DNA from 3 places in the Citrobacter sp. U14242 genome. Region 1 is predicted to be linked to each of the others. Evidence: predicted binding sites of a transcription regulator. Region 1 holds the regulator's gene; each other region holds the start of a gene.
What was found. The regulator CRP, encoded in region 1, controls carbon source genes, mostly activating them, when cyclic AMP is high. The targets are predictions, from matches to a motif close to ATGTGANNNNNNTCACAT.
Positions count from the first base shown of each region.

Region 1 (5,153 bases):
GGCAACTGAACAAACTGCAATTACGCGCGCAACATTCGATGAAGTGATTCTGCCGATTTATGCACCGGCAGAGTTTATCCCGGTAAAGGGGAAAGGAAGTCGAGTCTGGGATCAGCAGGGTAAAGAGTATGTTGATTTCGCGGGCGGCATTGCAGTGACCGCGTTAGGGCATTGCCATCCGGCACTGGTCGAGGCATTAAAAACCCAGGGTGAAACGCTGTGGCATACCAGTAACGTGTTCACCAATGAGCCGGCGTTGCGTTTAGGTCGCAAAATCATTGATGCCACTTTCGCCGAACGCGTGTTGTTCATGAACTCCGGTACCGAAGCTAACGAAACCGCCTTTAAGCTGGCGCGGCATTACGCTTGTGTACGTCATAGCCCATTCAAAACTAAAATCATCGCCTTCCATAATGCGTTTCACGGTCGCTCGCTGTTTACTGTTTCCGTGGGCGGGCAGCCGAAATATTCCGACGGCTTTGGCCCAAAGCCCGCGGATATCATCCATGTGCCGTTTAACGACCTGCATGCGGTAAAAGCGGTGATGGACGATCATACCTGTGCCGTGGTGGTTGAGCCTATTCAGGGGGAGGGAGGGGTTAGTGCTGCCACGCCAGAATTCCTGCAGGGGTTGCGCGAACTGTGCGATCAGCATCAGGCATTGCTGGTGTTTGATGAAGTGCAGTGTGGGATGGGGCGTACCGGTGACCTGTTTGCCTATATGCACTACGGCGTGACGCCGGATATCCTGACCAGCGCTAAAGCTCTTGGTGGTGGATTCCCGGTGAGCGCGGTACTGACGACGCTGGAGATAGCCTCCGCATTCCATGTTGGCTCGCACGGTTCGACCTACGGCGGTAACCCGCTGGCCTGCGCGGTTGCAGGAGCGGCGTTCGATATCATTAATACCCCGGAAGTGCTGGAAGGTATTCAGGCCAAACGCCATGCCTTTGTGCAGCATTTGCAGAAAATTGATCAGCAGTTTGATATTTTCAGCGATATTCGCGGCATGGGGCTGCTGATTGGCGCTGAATTGAAGCCGCAATTTAAAGGTCGTGCGCGTGATTTCCTCTACGCTGCTGCTCACGAAGGGGTGATGGTGCTGAATGCCGGGCCGGACGTGATGCGTTTTGCGCCGTCGCTGGTGGTAGAGCAGGCTGATATCGATGAAGGGATGCAGCGCTTCGCGCAGGCGGTCGAGAAAGTGGTGGGTTGATCGCCTGTTTGCCGGATAAGGCGCTTGTGCCGCCATCCGGCAAACCTCTTAACCTTTCATATCCCGCAGCCGCCTGCTAAGCCAGATACCGTGGTGCGGTCGCTGGCGCCAGGCAACAGAAGAGATGGTGTGCATGGTATTAAGATGCCCCAGTATTCGTTGTAGATGCTGCTCAAGCGTACTTAATGGGCCGTGTGAGAGCATCTCTGGTGATTCGAGAATATTCACATCACCTGAACTTCCCGGCCCGTCATATTCCAGCCGCTGTTGACAGCGCTGGAGCGCAATTTCGCAGGATTCCAGATATCGCTGCGCCAGATCCGGCGTCAACATCGTGTGCTCTCTTGCCAGGGTAGTCATTGCATTGATGTGCTCGACGATGAACTGGCTGTGTGTAACCCACAGTTTCATATCTGCCAGATAGTGCGAGTTAAACCCGGGTTCCTGCATGGCCTGGTTTAATGAGTTAAACAGCGTGTTTTGCGCCTGGTTGACCCGCATGCGCTGATACGCCAACGGTGTGGCTTGCGGATCGTTGCTGAGGATTAGGCGGATGGCTTCTTGATCTGCTCCTAGTGCATCGTGAGCGTTCTTACGTAGTAAACCACTCTGCCATTGCGGCCACAGCCAGAGCGTACCGCCAAAGGCGATCAAACAGCCGATCACGGTGTCGACAAATCGGGGCACGATAAACTGTTCCCCGTTCAACGTCAGTAACTGCAGGGTATATACCGCCGTGACCGTAAAGCCCACGGTGGCCCAGCCATAGTTTTTGCGGATGATCAGATAGCTCACCAGGGTTATCAGCAGCATAGCTGCCAGCGTGAAGCCCTCAGGAATATGAAAGTGCAACGTAACACCCGCAATCACCAGTCCGACAAGCGTGCCCACCGAGCGGTGTAAAATACGCACCCGGGTTGCGCCGTAGCCATTCTGAGTGACGAACAGTATCGTCATCAGGATCCAGTAAGGTTTTGGCAGGTGTAAAGCGCTACCCATCAGGCTGGCGATACTCAACATGACGCTGATGCGTCCGGCGTTACGCAGCGCCGGAGATTTCAACGACAAATAGTTTTTCAGTGCCGGAATTAACGGTAATCGACGCTGTTTATCAGCCATCAAATCCCGGGCATATAGTGGGCGTTGGGTACGCAGCACACGGGCAATGCGGCTGAAATGCCAGTAGCAAAATTGTCCCACCGGATTATCCGGGTGCTGCCGGGCAATCTTCTCCAGGGTGCCTATCTGCTTTTCCATCGAAAAACGCGTTGGCAAGCGGTGGTACAAAATGTCATCAGCCAGTACGCGCAGGCGTTCGGCAACGGTGCGAGCGTTCCAGCGAATCACCTGTTCAGCATGACTGCGTTCAACAAGCTTCTGCACTTCTTCGGGTTGATGCAGGCTGACGGAAATATGTTCCTGTAAATCCAACGCTTCCTGGAAAACACGTAGCAAGCGTTTGTATTCATTATTGTGATGTGCCGACAGCATGTGCATTTGCTGGTAGCACTGGGTAATCAGATCCACGGCTTTTTGTTGACGGACCAGCAGGGGCGGTAGTGCTTTTTCGGGATCGGTATGCTGGGTCAACATGCTGTATTTGGCCTCACAGTAATCGGCTAATTCGCGGTACAACAAACTGAGTGATTCGCGCAGCGGTTGTTCACGCCACATCCAGAACCAGAACCAGTTAAACAGGCCGTACCATACTGTCCCCAACGCGTAGATCAGCAGTGGTTCCCAGACGGGCATGTTCCCGGCCAGACTCAGTGTGAAAATCGCCGCGATCAGTGAGGCGGGCAGAAGTCGTGCATGCAACGGGCTTAGCTCGGCGGTCACACCGAGAATCAGCGTCAGGCCGGTGAGGATCAGCGGCAGCGGTATCGTTTGTGCCAGCAGTAACTGCATGATCAGGCTGCAGCCGGCAAACAGCGAGGCGCCAATAACTAAGCGTTTGAAAAAGCGCTTATGCGGGGTATCAAGACCGGCAATGTTGCAGCAGGCGGGGACGAGGGAGAAAAGCAGTCCCAAATGAAGCTGACCAATGATAAGACCGACAGCCACAGGTAAACATAGCACCAGCGTCTGTCGTAGTGCGTAGTTGATCTCGGGGTGATAAATCAGTCTTCGCCACATCGGAGCAAACAAAAATGGCGCATTACTGCGTAACACGCCATGTCGATGGGATTAACGCGTGCCGTAGACGACGATGGTCTTACCATGCGCGGAGATCAGGTTCTGATCTTCCAGCATCTTCAGGATACGACCAACGGTTTCACGGGAACAGCCAACGATCTGGCCAATTTCCTGACGGGTGATTTTAATCTGCATGCCGTCCGGGTGGGTCATCGCGTCAGGCTGTTTCGCCAGGTTCAGCAGAGTCTGGGCGATACGACCGGTTACGTCGAGGAAGGCAAGGTTGCCCACTTTTTCAGACGTTACCTGCAGACGACGAGCCATCTGAGAAGACAGGCGCATCAGAATATCCGGGTTAACCTGGATTAATTGACGAAATTTTTTGTATGAAATTTCAGCGACTTCACATGCGGTTTTGGCTCGTACCCAGGCGCTACGTTCCTGGCCTTCTTCAAACAGGCCTAGTTCACCAATGAAATCGCCCTGATTCAGATAAGAAAGGATCATTTCTTTCCCTTCTTCATCTTTGATCAGCACTGCCACTGAGCCTTTAACGATGTAATACAACGTTTCCGCTTTTTCACCCTGGTGAATCAGCGTGCTCTTCGATGGGTACTTATGAATATGGCAATGAGACAAGAACCATTCGAGAGTCGGGTCTGTTTGCGGTTTGCCAAGCACCATGCGCGGTTATCCTCTGTTATAAGCTGTCTCCAGAGCCAGAAAACGACGCTGCCTCTGGGGTTGCAAAAATATGCTTCCCGCTACCTGGGAAAGGGGCTGCTAAAAAGTGAACTGCAGCCTGTAATGTGATGTCCTCTGCATACCTGCAGTACGCCAATGTATTACTGTAGCGTCCTGACTGTTTTAGCATAGCTTTCGCCGTGTGTCTCCTGGTGTCTCGCTTCAGCATGACGCAGGTCGCCTTCCGTTGCGAGAATTGTTATGTACGCGTAATCTGTCAGGAAAATTGAAACATTGGAGTTACGAAATATGCAAGCGCGTGTAAAGTGGGTTGAGGGGTTAACCTTCCTCGGTGAGTCCGCCTCAGGCCACCAAATTTTGATGGACGGTAACTCTGGTGATAAAGCGCCGAGCCCGATGGAGATGGTATTAATGGCGGCAGGGGGGTGTAGCGCCATTGATGTCGTGTCGATCCTGCAAAAGGGTCGCCAGGATGTCACCAACTGCGAAGTGAAGCTCACCTCTGAGCGTCGTGAAGAAGCACCGCGTCTGTTTACCCACATCAATCTGCATTTCATCGTGACGGGGCGCGACCTGAAAGATGCCTCTGTGTCTCGGGCGGTTGATCTTTCTGCTGAGAAATATTGCTCCGTGGCGTTGATGCTGGAAAAAGCGGTGAATATCACCCATTCCTATGAAGTGATTGCTGCTTCGTGATGCCATGCCTGATGGCGTTACACTTATCAGGCCTACAGGATATAAACGTGTAGGCCGGATAAAGCATCAGCCGCCATTCGGCAAAAGAACACATTACTCGATCTTCTTCCCTTCCATCAGCCTCTGCACCAATGGCAGCATGATCAGCTCCATCGCCAGCCCCATCTTGCCGCCTGGCACGACTAACGTATTAATATGGGAAATGAATGAACCCTGAAGCATAGCCAGCAGCCAGGGATAATCGATGCCTTCCAGATTACGAAAATGAATCACTACAAAGCTCTCATCCAGCGACGGAATACTCTTTGCCGCAAAGGGGTTGGAGGTGTCGACGGTGGGCACACGCTGAAAGTTAATATGCGTGCGGGAAAACTGCGGCGTAATGTAATTGATATAATCG
Region 1 covers NZ_JBKGLW010000002.1:44,592-49,744, reverse strand. Annotated here, with positions in the region: gene ACLJXE_RS03005 (aspartate aminotransferase family protein) at 1-1,216, shown strand, start outside; gene ACLJXE_RS03000 (YccS/YhfK family putative transporter) at 1,265-3,352, opposite strand; gene crp (cAMP-activated global transcriptional regulator CRP) at 3,404-4,036, opposite strand; gene ACLJXE_RS02990 (OsmC family protein) at 4,346-4,753, shown strand; gene ACLJXE_RS02985 (phosphoribulokinase) at 4,847-5,153, opposite strand, start outside.

Region 2 (5,153 bases), on a different contig from region 1:
TTGAGGGGTGTTGATGTCGGGGGAAACCCTCCCGTGAACCAGCGGGATAGAGTGAAAGACAAAGACCGGAACCAAACTAAAGCGCCCTCTGTGGCGCTTTAGTTTTATATCCGTAATAGTCGGCACATATTTTAAACCCATCAATCATCTTCCAGCAGGCGCGCCCCGGTTCCCTGCTCGCCAAGCTGGTCGCCCGGGTTACGCAACGGACAATCACTACGCGACAAACAACCGCAGCCAATGCATCCATCCAGTTCATCACGCAACGCCACCAGGGTATGAATACGCCGGTCCAGCTCTTCACGCCATTGCGACGAGAGCTGTTTCCACTCTTTGGCGCTGAGCGAATGTCCTTCGGGTAATACCCCTAGCGCGTCGCCAATCGTCGCCAATGGTATACCGATACGCTGGGCAATCTTGATAATCGCGACATAACGCAACACATCACGTTTGTATCGACGCTGATTGCCGCTGTTGCGCATGCTGCTGATTAACCCTTTGCTTTCATAGAAGTGCAGAGTTGATACCGCTACACCGCTACGTTTTGCGACTTCACCTGGCGTGAGCAGCGCTTTTATCCGGGGTAATTTCTTTTCCATAAATCGCTTTACCTCAAGTTAACTTGAGGAATTATACTCGCCCACAGACAAAACGACGAATCGAATACTGAGAAAGAGGCAGCGCTATGTCCCATCAGCAGATAATTCAGACCCTTATTGAATGGATTGATGAACATATCGATCAACCGCTGAACATTGAGGCGGTGGCGAAAAAATCAGGTTACTCGAAGTGGTATTTACAGAGGATGTTCCGCACGGTGATGCGTCAGACGTTGGGTGACTATATCCGCCAGCGCCGACTTTTGTTAGCCGCCGTGGAACTACGGACGACCGAACGACCTATTTTCGATATCGCGATGGATCTCGGCTATGTGTCGCAACAAACGTTCTCACGCGTGTTCCGCCGCGAGTTTGATCGTACTCCCAGTGACTACCGTCATCGCCTGTAAGATTATTGCCCGCTCTGCGTCAGTATGGCGGGCGAGCGCTGTAGCCAGTGCATAAACTCCTGCGGCGGTAACGCTTTGGCAAAGTACCACCCCTGACAATACTGAACGCCACGTTCAAGCAGCCATTCAATTTGATCTGCCGTTTCCACCCCTTCAGCAATTGTCTTCAGCTGTAAGCTTTGCGCCATCTCGATGATATGTTCGGCAATCAGGTGGCTGGTACTGTTGGTCGCCAGCGTACTAATAAAAGATTTATCAATCTTCAGAATATCCACGTTCAGTGCCGCCAGATTGTGCAGATTGGAATATCCCGTCCCAAAATCATCAAATGCCACTTCATAACCTGCCTGACGGAATGCCTGGATTACCGGGGTCATTTTCTGCACATCAATGAATCCACGCTCCGTCACTTCGACTTTAATTTGCTGAGCAGCCACTGAGTAATCACGCGCTTTCTCGGCGATCAGGGCAATCAGCCGGGATGAATGGAAATCAGAAGCTGAGAGGTTAATTGAGATATAAATCTGGGGATGCGCAGAAAGAAAATACCCTAAATCATTGAACACTTCTTCGACCACATAATCCGTGATCCTTTCAATCATGCCTTCTTTTTCAGCCAGCGGAATAAATTCCGTCGGGCTCATGACCTCACCTTTACAACCTGGCCAACGCATCAGCGCCTCGGCCCCCACACATTGACCATTCTTGATATCGATGATCGGCTGGTAATGCAGGCGTAGCTGGCGTTTTTCCAGTGCACGTCTTAACAAACGACGAGGGGAATGGTACTGCTGGCGCGTGCGCCACCACATCAACAGCATCAGAATGCTGCAGATCACCCCAAAGGGGATCGTTAGTGCGGCTTCGTGATAGAAATTTTGATGGACGCGATCGCTGGTAGTCGAAACAATAATCGCGATCGGGCGTTTCTCAGAGCGAACGATGGTATAGAACCGATCGTCCAGTTGGAAGGTAGAGGCTTTACCGCGCACCAGTGGCAGAAATTGCTTAACATGCGACTGATTGCTGGCGGAGAAGAAAGTATCCGTTATCGTGTCATAGACGCCCCACAATAGGCCAGGGTCATCTGACATGACTTCGCTGTAAGATAATGGGTTAATGACAACGACGTAGTTTCCTCTTTGCATATACGTCATGTTGTAGCCAGAGAAAAAAGGCGTATCGCGATAGTAATAGATCGAAACGTCCGGCGTACGTTTATAGTCAGCGGTTGGCATAATATAGGGAACTGACGGCGCCATCGACGTAGAGCACAAAAAATGATCAGCCTGTGCATAAATTAGCTCGCTGATATATAAACGCCCGCGAATAATATTCAGCATACTTTTCTGATGTGCAGGGGTACACATCTTGCCCTGATACAGTTGAGCCATATCACGCGCTAAATCAGCTTGCTGGATCACCAGTTCCGTTTTATTTAACACCAGTTGAGCAAAAGAGTGGAGTTGAGTGCGGGTTTCGGACATCGCCCGGATATGAGCAAACCATAGCGCCAGCACCACGGGGAGCAATACCACCGTAAGCGTGCCGAGGAGCTTCAGCATCTTGCTTTGCGCACTGAGATTCATGTCAGCCCTATATCCCTGTTTCGTATATGCCAGTACCCTTCAAGGCAGGATGCTATAAACACCAGCTGGTTAAGTTGCATGAATCTATCAACATTATCAACAGACGTCTCTATGTAAAAGTCTGATAATAGTGGATGATGATATTATTTTCCCGTAAGGCAAACTTAAAGTTACGCTTATTTTGCAACATCATTATCAAGAAGGAGTAATGTTTTACACGCGCTATACTGACGGCACGTATAAAACACATTAACTTTTTTAACGATTAATTTCGGATAAAGAAAACAAGCAACATGAATGCATCTTACATAACGCATAATTTATTATTCGTTTATGAATCAGGATAACCGCACAGTTTCCATGGATAAAGACCAGCAAAAATAACGTCAGATACTGGTGAACAAACGAGCAGTTGTGATATAGTTCACACAAATAATGTAACAGAAACATTGTTTCATTCATGTTATTGCCCTCGGTAGCCAGAGTACCACACCCCCTGTGAACAACCCCGCGCTGTCCTGGGCATCAAGACTTTCTGAGGACGTTTTTCATGGCAACAATAACAACTGGCGTGGTTCTTCTGCGGTGGCAACTGCTCAGCGCAGTACTGATGTTTTTAGCCAGTACGCTCAATATTCGTTTTCGTAAATCAGATTATGTTGGACTGGCCGTTATCAGTAGCGGTTTAGGGCTTGTTTTTGCCTGCTGGTTTGCAACCGGATTACTCGGTATCACCCTGGTCGATGTATCCACTATCTGGAATAACATCGAATCCGTGATGCTCGACGTGATGAGCCATACTCCGCCAGACTGGCCGATGGTGTTGAACTGATAACAGAAAGGAATGGGGTTACCCCGACACTGGGGCAACCCTGATTTACGAAATAAAGCAGAGGGATTAGAACGGAATATCGTCGTCGAAGTCCATCGGCGGTTCGTTAGACGGTGCTGCCGGAGCGGATTGCTGCGGGCGAGACTGTGCGCCACCGCTGAACTGGTTGCCGCCCTGTGGCTGCTGAGGCTGACCCCAACCACCCTGCTGCTGACCACCACCTGCCGGTGCGCCGCCGCCCTGACGACCACCCAGCATTTGCATGGTGCCGCCAACGTTAACAACGACTTCAGTGGTGTATTTTTCTACGCCGGATTGATCGGTCCATTTGCGAGTACGCAGTTGGCCTTCAATATAGACCTGAGAACCTTTACGCAGATATTCGCCGGCGACTTCCGCCAGTTTGCCGAACAGCACAACACGGTGCCACTCAGTCTGCTCTTTCATTTCACCGGTCGCTTTATCACGCCAGGATTCGGAAGTAGCCAGCGTAATGTTGGCAACTGCGCCACCATTCGGCATATAGCGTACTTCCGGGTCCTGGCCCAGATTACCGACGAGAATCACCTTGTTTACGCCTCTGCTGGCCATGATCGTGTCTCCTGAAAAACGTTACTGAATAAGTGTAAGCACGGGATTGTAGCATTTCCAATAGCGCTTTTACTACGTTGCGAAGTTGATTCCAGTAAACAACCTCAGCCAGACATTGTTGCACAGACGCCTGTGTTTTGCATTCCAATACTGTATATCCATTCAGGTTAGGTTGTGTCATAATTAACCGTTTGTGATCGCCGGTAGCACCATGCAGCCAGGCAAAAAGCGTTTAATCCGGGAAAGATGAATGGATAAGATCGAAGTTCGGGGCGCCCGCACCCATAATCTCAAAAACATCAACCTCGTCATCCCGCGCGACAAGCTGATTGTCGTCACCGGGCTTTCGGGCTCAGGCAAATCTTCGCTCGCTTTCGACACCTTGTATGCCGAAGGGCAGCGTCGTTACGTTGAATCCCTTTCCGCGTACGCACGTCAGTTTCTGTCGCTGATGGAAAAACCGGACGTCGACCACATTGAGGGGCTCTCTCCTGCCATCTCAATCGAGCAGAAATCGACGTCGCATAACCCGCGATCCACGGTTGGGACAATTACCGAAATTCACGATTATCTGCGCCTGCTGTATGCCCGCGTTGGCGAGCCACGCTGCCCGGATCACGACGTGCCACTGGCGGCGCAAACTGTCAGCCAGATGGTGGACAACGTCCTGTCACAGCCAGAAGGCAAGCGCCTGATGTTGCTGGCACCAGTAATTAAAGAACGTAAAGGTGAGCACACCAAAACGCTGGAAAACCTGGCAGGCCAGGGCTATATCCGCGCGCGTATTGATGGTGAAGTGTGCGACCTTTCCGATCCACCTAAACTTGAGCTGCAAAAGAAACACACTATCGAAGTGGTGATTGACCGCTTCAAGGTACGTGACGATCTCACCCAGCGACTGGCCGAATCATTTGAGACCGCACTGGAGCTTTCCGGTGGTACGGCGGTGGTCGCTGATATGGATGATCCGAAAGCAGAAGAGCTGCTCTTCTCCGCCAACTTCGCCTGCCCTATTTGTGGCTATAGCATGCGCGAGCTGGAGCCACGGTTGTTCTCGTTCAACAACCCGGCTGGCGCGTGTCCAACCTGCGATGGTCTTGGCGTACAACAGTACTTCGACCCGGACCGCGTG
Region 2 covers NZ_JBKGLW010000013.1:69,712-74,864, forward strand. Annotated here, with positions in the region: gene soxR (redox-sensitive transcriptional activator SoxR) at 141-599, opposite strand; gene soxS (superoxide response transcriptional regulator SoxS) at 686-1,009, shown strand; gene ACLJXE_RS20230 (EAL domain-containing protein) at 1,012-2,598, opposite strand; gene ACLJXE_RS20235 (YjcB family protein) at 3,149-3,430, shown strand; gene ssb1 (single-stranded DNA-binding protein SSB1) at 3,497-4,021, opposite strand; gene uvrA (excinuclease ABC subunit UvrA) at 4,272-5,153, shown strand, end outside.
Region 2: the regulator CRP is predicted to act here: its motif matches at 3,011-3,028, upstream of ACLJXE_RS20235 (YjcB family protein).

Region 3 (5,153 bases), on a different contig from region 1:
GGAAAATGCCCGAATCAAGAGAAAACCAGAACCCATGCCCGTGTGGAAGGTACCAGGACAGAAACAGCGCCAGACCAGCAATATTAAGCAGGAGTATCAGAGGGTATCGGGTTTTCATCGTCGTTTACCATTGCCATAAAACGGAGGCAACCTTACGCGCCAACGTCTAAACGAAGCCTCAACAATGCACTCTGTAATGCATTCCAGTCGGTCTCGGTATCGGAGATGAGTTCAATACGGCTATCAGGAGGAGCGACGTTTTGAGTCTCAATATGCCAGTCCTCACCCTGACGGTTGATACGCACCAGCCCCTCTTTAATACGCATCACTCCCTTCACACGCCCAACAGGGGCGAGACGTGACCATTCCAGCAGGCCGATGGTATCGAACACCGTGTCAGCGTCAAAAATCCAGCCGCAGGCCTGATGTCCCTGACCGCTGTTCAGACTGCGACGCCAGCGTTGCTGCGCAGGCAAGCTTAGGGCTGCCAGCCCTTTTTTATCAGCATGCTGGTGAGTATGTGCCGCGCTGGAGGGAAGCTCCGTCAGATTCAGCCGGGGCAAATCCAGTAGTTGTCCGTCGATTTGTCCATGATCGGCGTGAACTAACTGGCGGTTGCCGCCGTAGTGCTGCCACCAGGTTTGCAGCGCAATTTCGCTTTCTGTTGTGGCACGATCGGATTTATTGGCAACGATGATATCGGCAGATGCCAACTGATCGCGGAAATTCTCATTCGCTACGCTTTTTTCATCCAGCAACAGGCGCGGATCAAGGATACAGATCGTTGCGCGCAGGTCGATCCACGGTTCGTAAACCGGCGCGGTCAGTAAATCCAGAATCTGTTTGGGATGCCCGAGACCGGTGGGCTCAATCAGCAGCCGATCCGGTTTTCCCTGGCGTAACAACGTATTGAGACCAACCTGCATGGGCAAACCATTAACGCAGCACATACAGCCGCCGGGGATCTCTTTGAGCAATGCGCCGCTATCGGCCAGCAGAGCGCCGTCGATACCCACTTCGCCAAACTCATTGACCAGAACGGCCCACTTCTCTGCGGGATCTTTGTTGGCCAGTAGATGAAGAATAGATGTGGTTTTGCCACTGCCGAGAAAACCCGTGATGAGATTGGTTTTAGTCACGTTTACTCCAGAATCATAAATTACCGTAATGGCTCTTAACAATCCTGGCGAAAAACGGGGGAAAAGAGAAGGGCAGAGAGGACGAAGACGAACTTCGTCCTGTTTAATGGCAGAAATCGTTAACGTTTTAACGTCTCGATGACAGCCTGATGTGCACCGTATTGGGCGATACGTTGCCAGGCTCGTTCCACGGTTTCGACGAATTGTGGGTTCTGTGCGAGGTCAGTGGCGAAGATTTCGTGCAGTGAAAGCAGCGCGCTGACACGTTCTGATTCCGTACTCTGTTCGACGATAGTGCGGATTTTGTCACTCATCGGGTCACGAATATCAATCATTGCACCGGAATCATCAATCCCGCTTACGTAGCGCATCCAGCCTGCAATGCCGAGTGCCAGCAGCGGCCACTCGCTTTGACGTGCTAAATGAACGCGAATCCCGTCCAGCATACGTTGGGGTAATTTTTGACTGCCATCCATCGCGATTTGCCAGGTTTTATGTTTTAGCGCCGGATTGGCAAAGCGTTCCAGCAGGCTGTCTGCATACTGGTCTAAATCAACATTAGTGATGCGCAGCGTCGGGGCTTGTTCGCTGAGCATCAGGCGGTGAGCCGCTTCGCGAAATGCGCTGTCCTGCATACAGTCGCTGATATGCTGGAATCCCGCCAGATAACCGAGGTAAGCGAGAAACGAATGGCTACCGTTCAGCATCCGTAGTTTCATTTGCTCCCACGGCAAAACATCATCAACCATCTGTACACCGGCAGTTTCCCATTGCGGACGGCCGCTGACAAAATGGTCTTCAATGACCCACTGAATAAACGGCTCGCAGCTGATTGCACAAGGGTCTGCCACGCCTAATTCGCGGGCAATTTCATCCAGGGATTCTTCAGTCGCAGCCGGGACAATCCGGTCTACCATGGTTCCCGGGAAACTGACGTGCTCCTGTATCCAGTTAGCCAACTCAGGCGAGCGTTTCTCCGCCATTCCCAGTACGGCGTTTTTTACCACATGACCATTGTCCGGGATGTTATCACAGGAGAGAACAGTAAACGGTTGCAGCCCACGTTGACGTCGGCGGTGCAGTGCCTCAACAATAATACCCGGCGCAGAGTGTGGTTCATCCGGTACTTGCAGATCGTGAATAATACGCGGGTTAGCGATATCGAGTGACCCGGTGGCAGGATCAATACAGTAGCCTTTTTCCGTAATGGTTAACGAGACAATCGCGACCTGAGGCTCGCAAAATTTTTCGATAATGGCAGCCAGTGAATCCAGCTTTGCATTCAGGCACTCGTTGACGGCCCCGACGATAATCGGCTGGTTACCGGCTGCACCTTTTTCCAGCACGGTAAATAAATGATCCTGCTCGCGTAGCTGACTCATCAGTCGGTCGCCGCTGAACAGGCTGATCTCACAAATCCCCCAGTCTCCGCCCTGCAAATTTAATACCCGGTCGGTCAATAACGCCTGATGGGCACGATGAAATGCACCGAAACCAAAATGTACGATCCGCGTTTTTAGCTGTTGGCGATCGTACTGAGGTATCACGACATTTTCCGCAAGAGACGCTGAGGCAATAGTCTTCATTAAATACACCTGATTAACCATTAATTAACAATGGCAGTATAAAGTTATATGACAACAAATTGAATTGGTGTGCCTCATTTATCCGGGTAATGTGAGCTGGATCAATCAATGATAGGCGATGTGTTGATCGTGGACCGGATGCCTGTATGGTAGTCATCATAACAGTCGTTTAATTTGGTATAACAACTTGTGAGGTGAAGCAATGGAACAAACCTGGCGTTGGTACGGACCAAACGATCCAGTATCGCTTGATGATGTGCGTCAGGCTGGCGCAACGGGTGTTGTGACCGCCTTGCACCACATTCCAAACGGTGAAGTGTGGCCCGTAGAAGAAATTCAAAAGCGCCAGGCGATTCTGGCCGAAAAAGGGCTGACCTGGTCGGTGGTGGAAAGTATCCCTGTCCACGAAGACATCAAAACACAGTCCGGCCAATATCAGACGTGGATTGCAAACTACCAGCAAAGTATTCGAAACCTGGCGACCTGCGGCATTGATACCGTGTGCTACAACTTCATGCCGATCCTGGACTGGACGCGTACCGACCTTGAATATCAGTTACCGGATGGGTCCAAAGCGCTGCGCTTTGACCAGATTGCGTTTGCGGCTTTTGAATTGCACATTCTGCAACGTCCGGGTGCCGAAGCCGATTACACCGCTGAAGAGCAGCGCCAGGCGCGGGATTATTTCAATGCAATGACCGCTGCTGATATTGAAAAGCTGACCCGCAACATTATAGCTGGCCTGCCTGGTGCCGAAGAAGGTTATACGCTGGATCAATTCCGCGCGCGCCTGGCGGAATATGATGGGATCAGCAAAAACGATCTGCGCAATAACATGGCTGTATTCCTGCGGGCGATTGTGCCTGTTGCTGAGGAAGTTGGCGTACGCCTGGCGGTGCATCCTGATGATCCGCCACGGCCAATCCTCGGTCTGCCACGTATCGTGTCGACCATTGAAGATATGCAATGGCTGAAAGAAACGGTAGATAGCATCAATAATGGTTTCACCATGTGTACCGGATCGTATGGCGTGCGCGCCGACAACGACCTGGTAAAAATGATTGAAACCTTTGGCGATCGTATTCACTTCACACACTTGCGTTCAACCTGCCGTGAAGAAAATCCGAAAACCTTTCACGAAGGTGCACACTTGCAGGGCGACGTGGATATGGTATCGGTGGTGGCAGCCATTTTGAGCGAAGAGCAACGCCGAAAGAAAGCGGGCGATTTGCGTCCGATCCCAATGCGCCCGGATCATGGACATCAGATGCTTGACGATCTGCACAAGAAAACGAATCCGGGCTATTCCGCGATTGGTCGCCTGAAAGGGCTGGCAGAAGTTCGCGGCGTGGAGCTGGCGCTGAAAAAAACGCAGTTCCGCGATCTGCTGTAATTCGCTCAACACGAGGCCATAAATTGCCGGATGGCGCTTGTCCCGCCCCCCGGCAATACTCAGGTGCGTTGTTATTGCTGCAATAACGCACACATCTCCTGCTCCAGTACGTTTAATACCTTTCTGAGGTGCGGCACCTGCAACCCGCCAAAGCCAAAGAACATCACCGCATCGGAATTTTTTTGCCGCCAGGCGGTTTCTGAGCCGTTTTCAATTTCCTGTAATGTATCAAAGCGTACCCCTGCCAGCAGGCAGCGCTGGCGTAGTTTCGCGATGACGTCAGGCGACCAGTTAATGCGTAATGAGAGATGTAATCCTGCCGTGGCACCATCGATCTTTCCTTCAGGGAACAGGGCTGATAAGCCATCACGCAGTAATGCAAGGCGTGCTGCGTAGTTGCAGGCTAGCTTGCCGAGATGGGTATAAAACACCTGGTTTTGCATTAACTCGGCTAAAAACTGCTGCAATAACCACTGGCTACCATTGTTGTTCAGCGCTTTCATATTTTGAACGGCGGGCAGCAGTTCATCAGGGCAAACGAGGTAACCGAGACGTGCCCCCGGTCCCAGCGTTTTTGAGAAGGTCCCCATGTAGATAACCCGGTTGTGGTAATCCATGGCTTTCAGTGCCGGAAGGGGATTCTCACCATACGTAAATACAGCGTCGTAATCGTCTTCAATAATCCAGGCGCCCACTCGCTGTGCCCACGTGAGTAATGACTTACGTCGTTCAAGTGACAGAACACTGCCCATTGGATACTGATGAGCAGGTGTCACATAACAAAGCTGGGTTTCAATCTCAGGTAAATTATCGGTACATAGCCCGTGATTATCCACGGCAATAGACGTAATATCGGCACCATAATAATTAAACAGATGCCATGCACCAGAATAACAAGGTGATTCGGCGACCACGTGACACTTTTTATTCTGGCTTAGCGCATGATGGATAATAAATATTTGACTGAGCAGTGATAATCCTTCCTGAATTCCATCAGTAATGATGATGTTTTGTGCACTGGTATTAATGCCGCGG
Region 3 covers NZ_JBKGLW010000001.1:414,372-419,524, forward strand. Annotated here, with positions in the region: gene ACLJXE_RS01895 (phosphatase PAP2 family protein) at 1-118, opposite strand, end outside; gene ACLJXE_RS01900 (CobW family GTP-binding protein) at 153-1,139, opposite strand; gene ACLJXE_RS01905 (mannitol dehydrogenase family protein) at 1,259-2,725, opposite strand; gene uxuA (mannonate dehydratase) at 2,928-4,118, shown strand; gene ACLJXE_RS01915 (PLP-dependent aminotransferase family protein) at 4,190-5,153, opposite strand, start outside.
Region 3: the regulator CRP is predicted to act here: its motif matches at 2,815-2,832, upstream of ACLJXE_RS01905 (mannitol dehydrogenase family protein).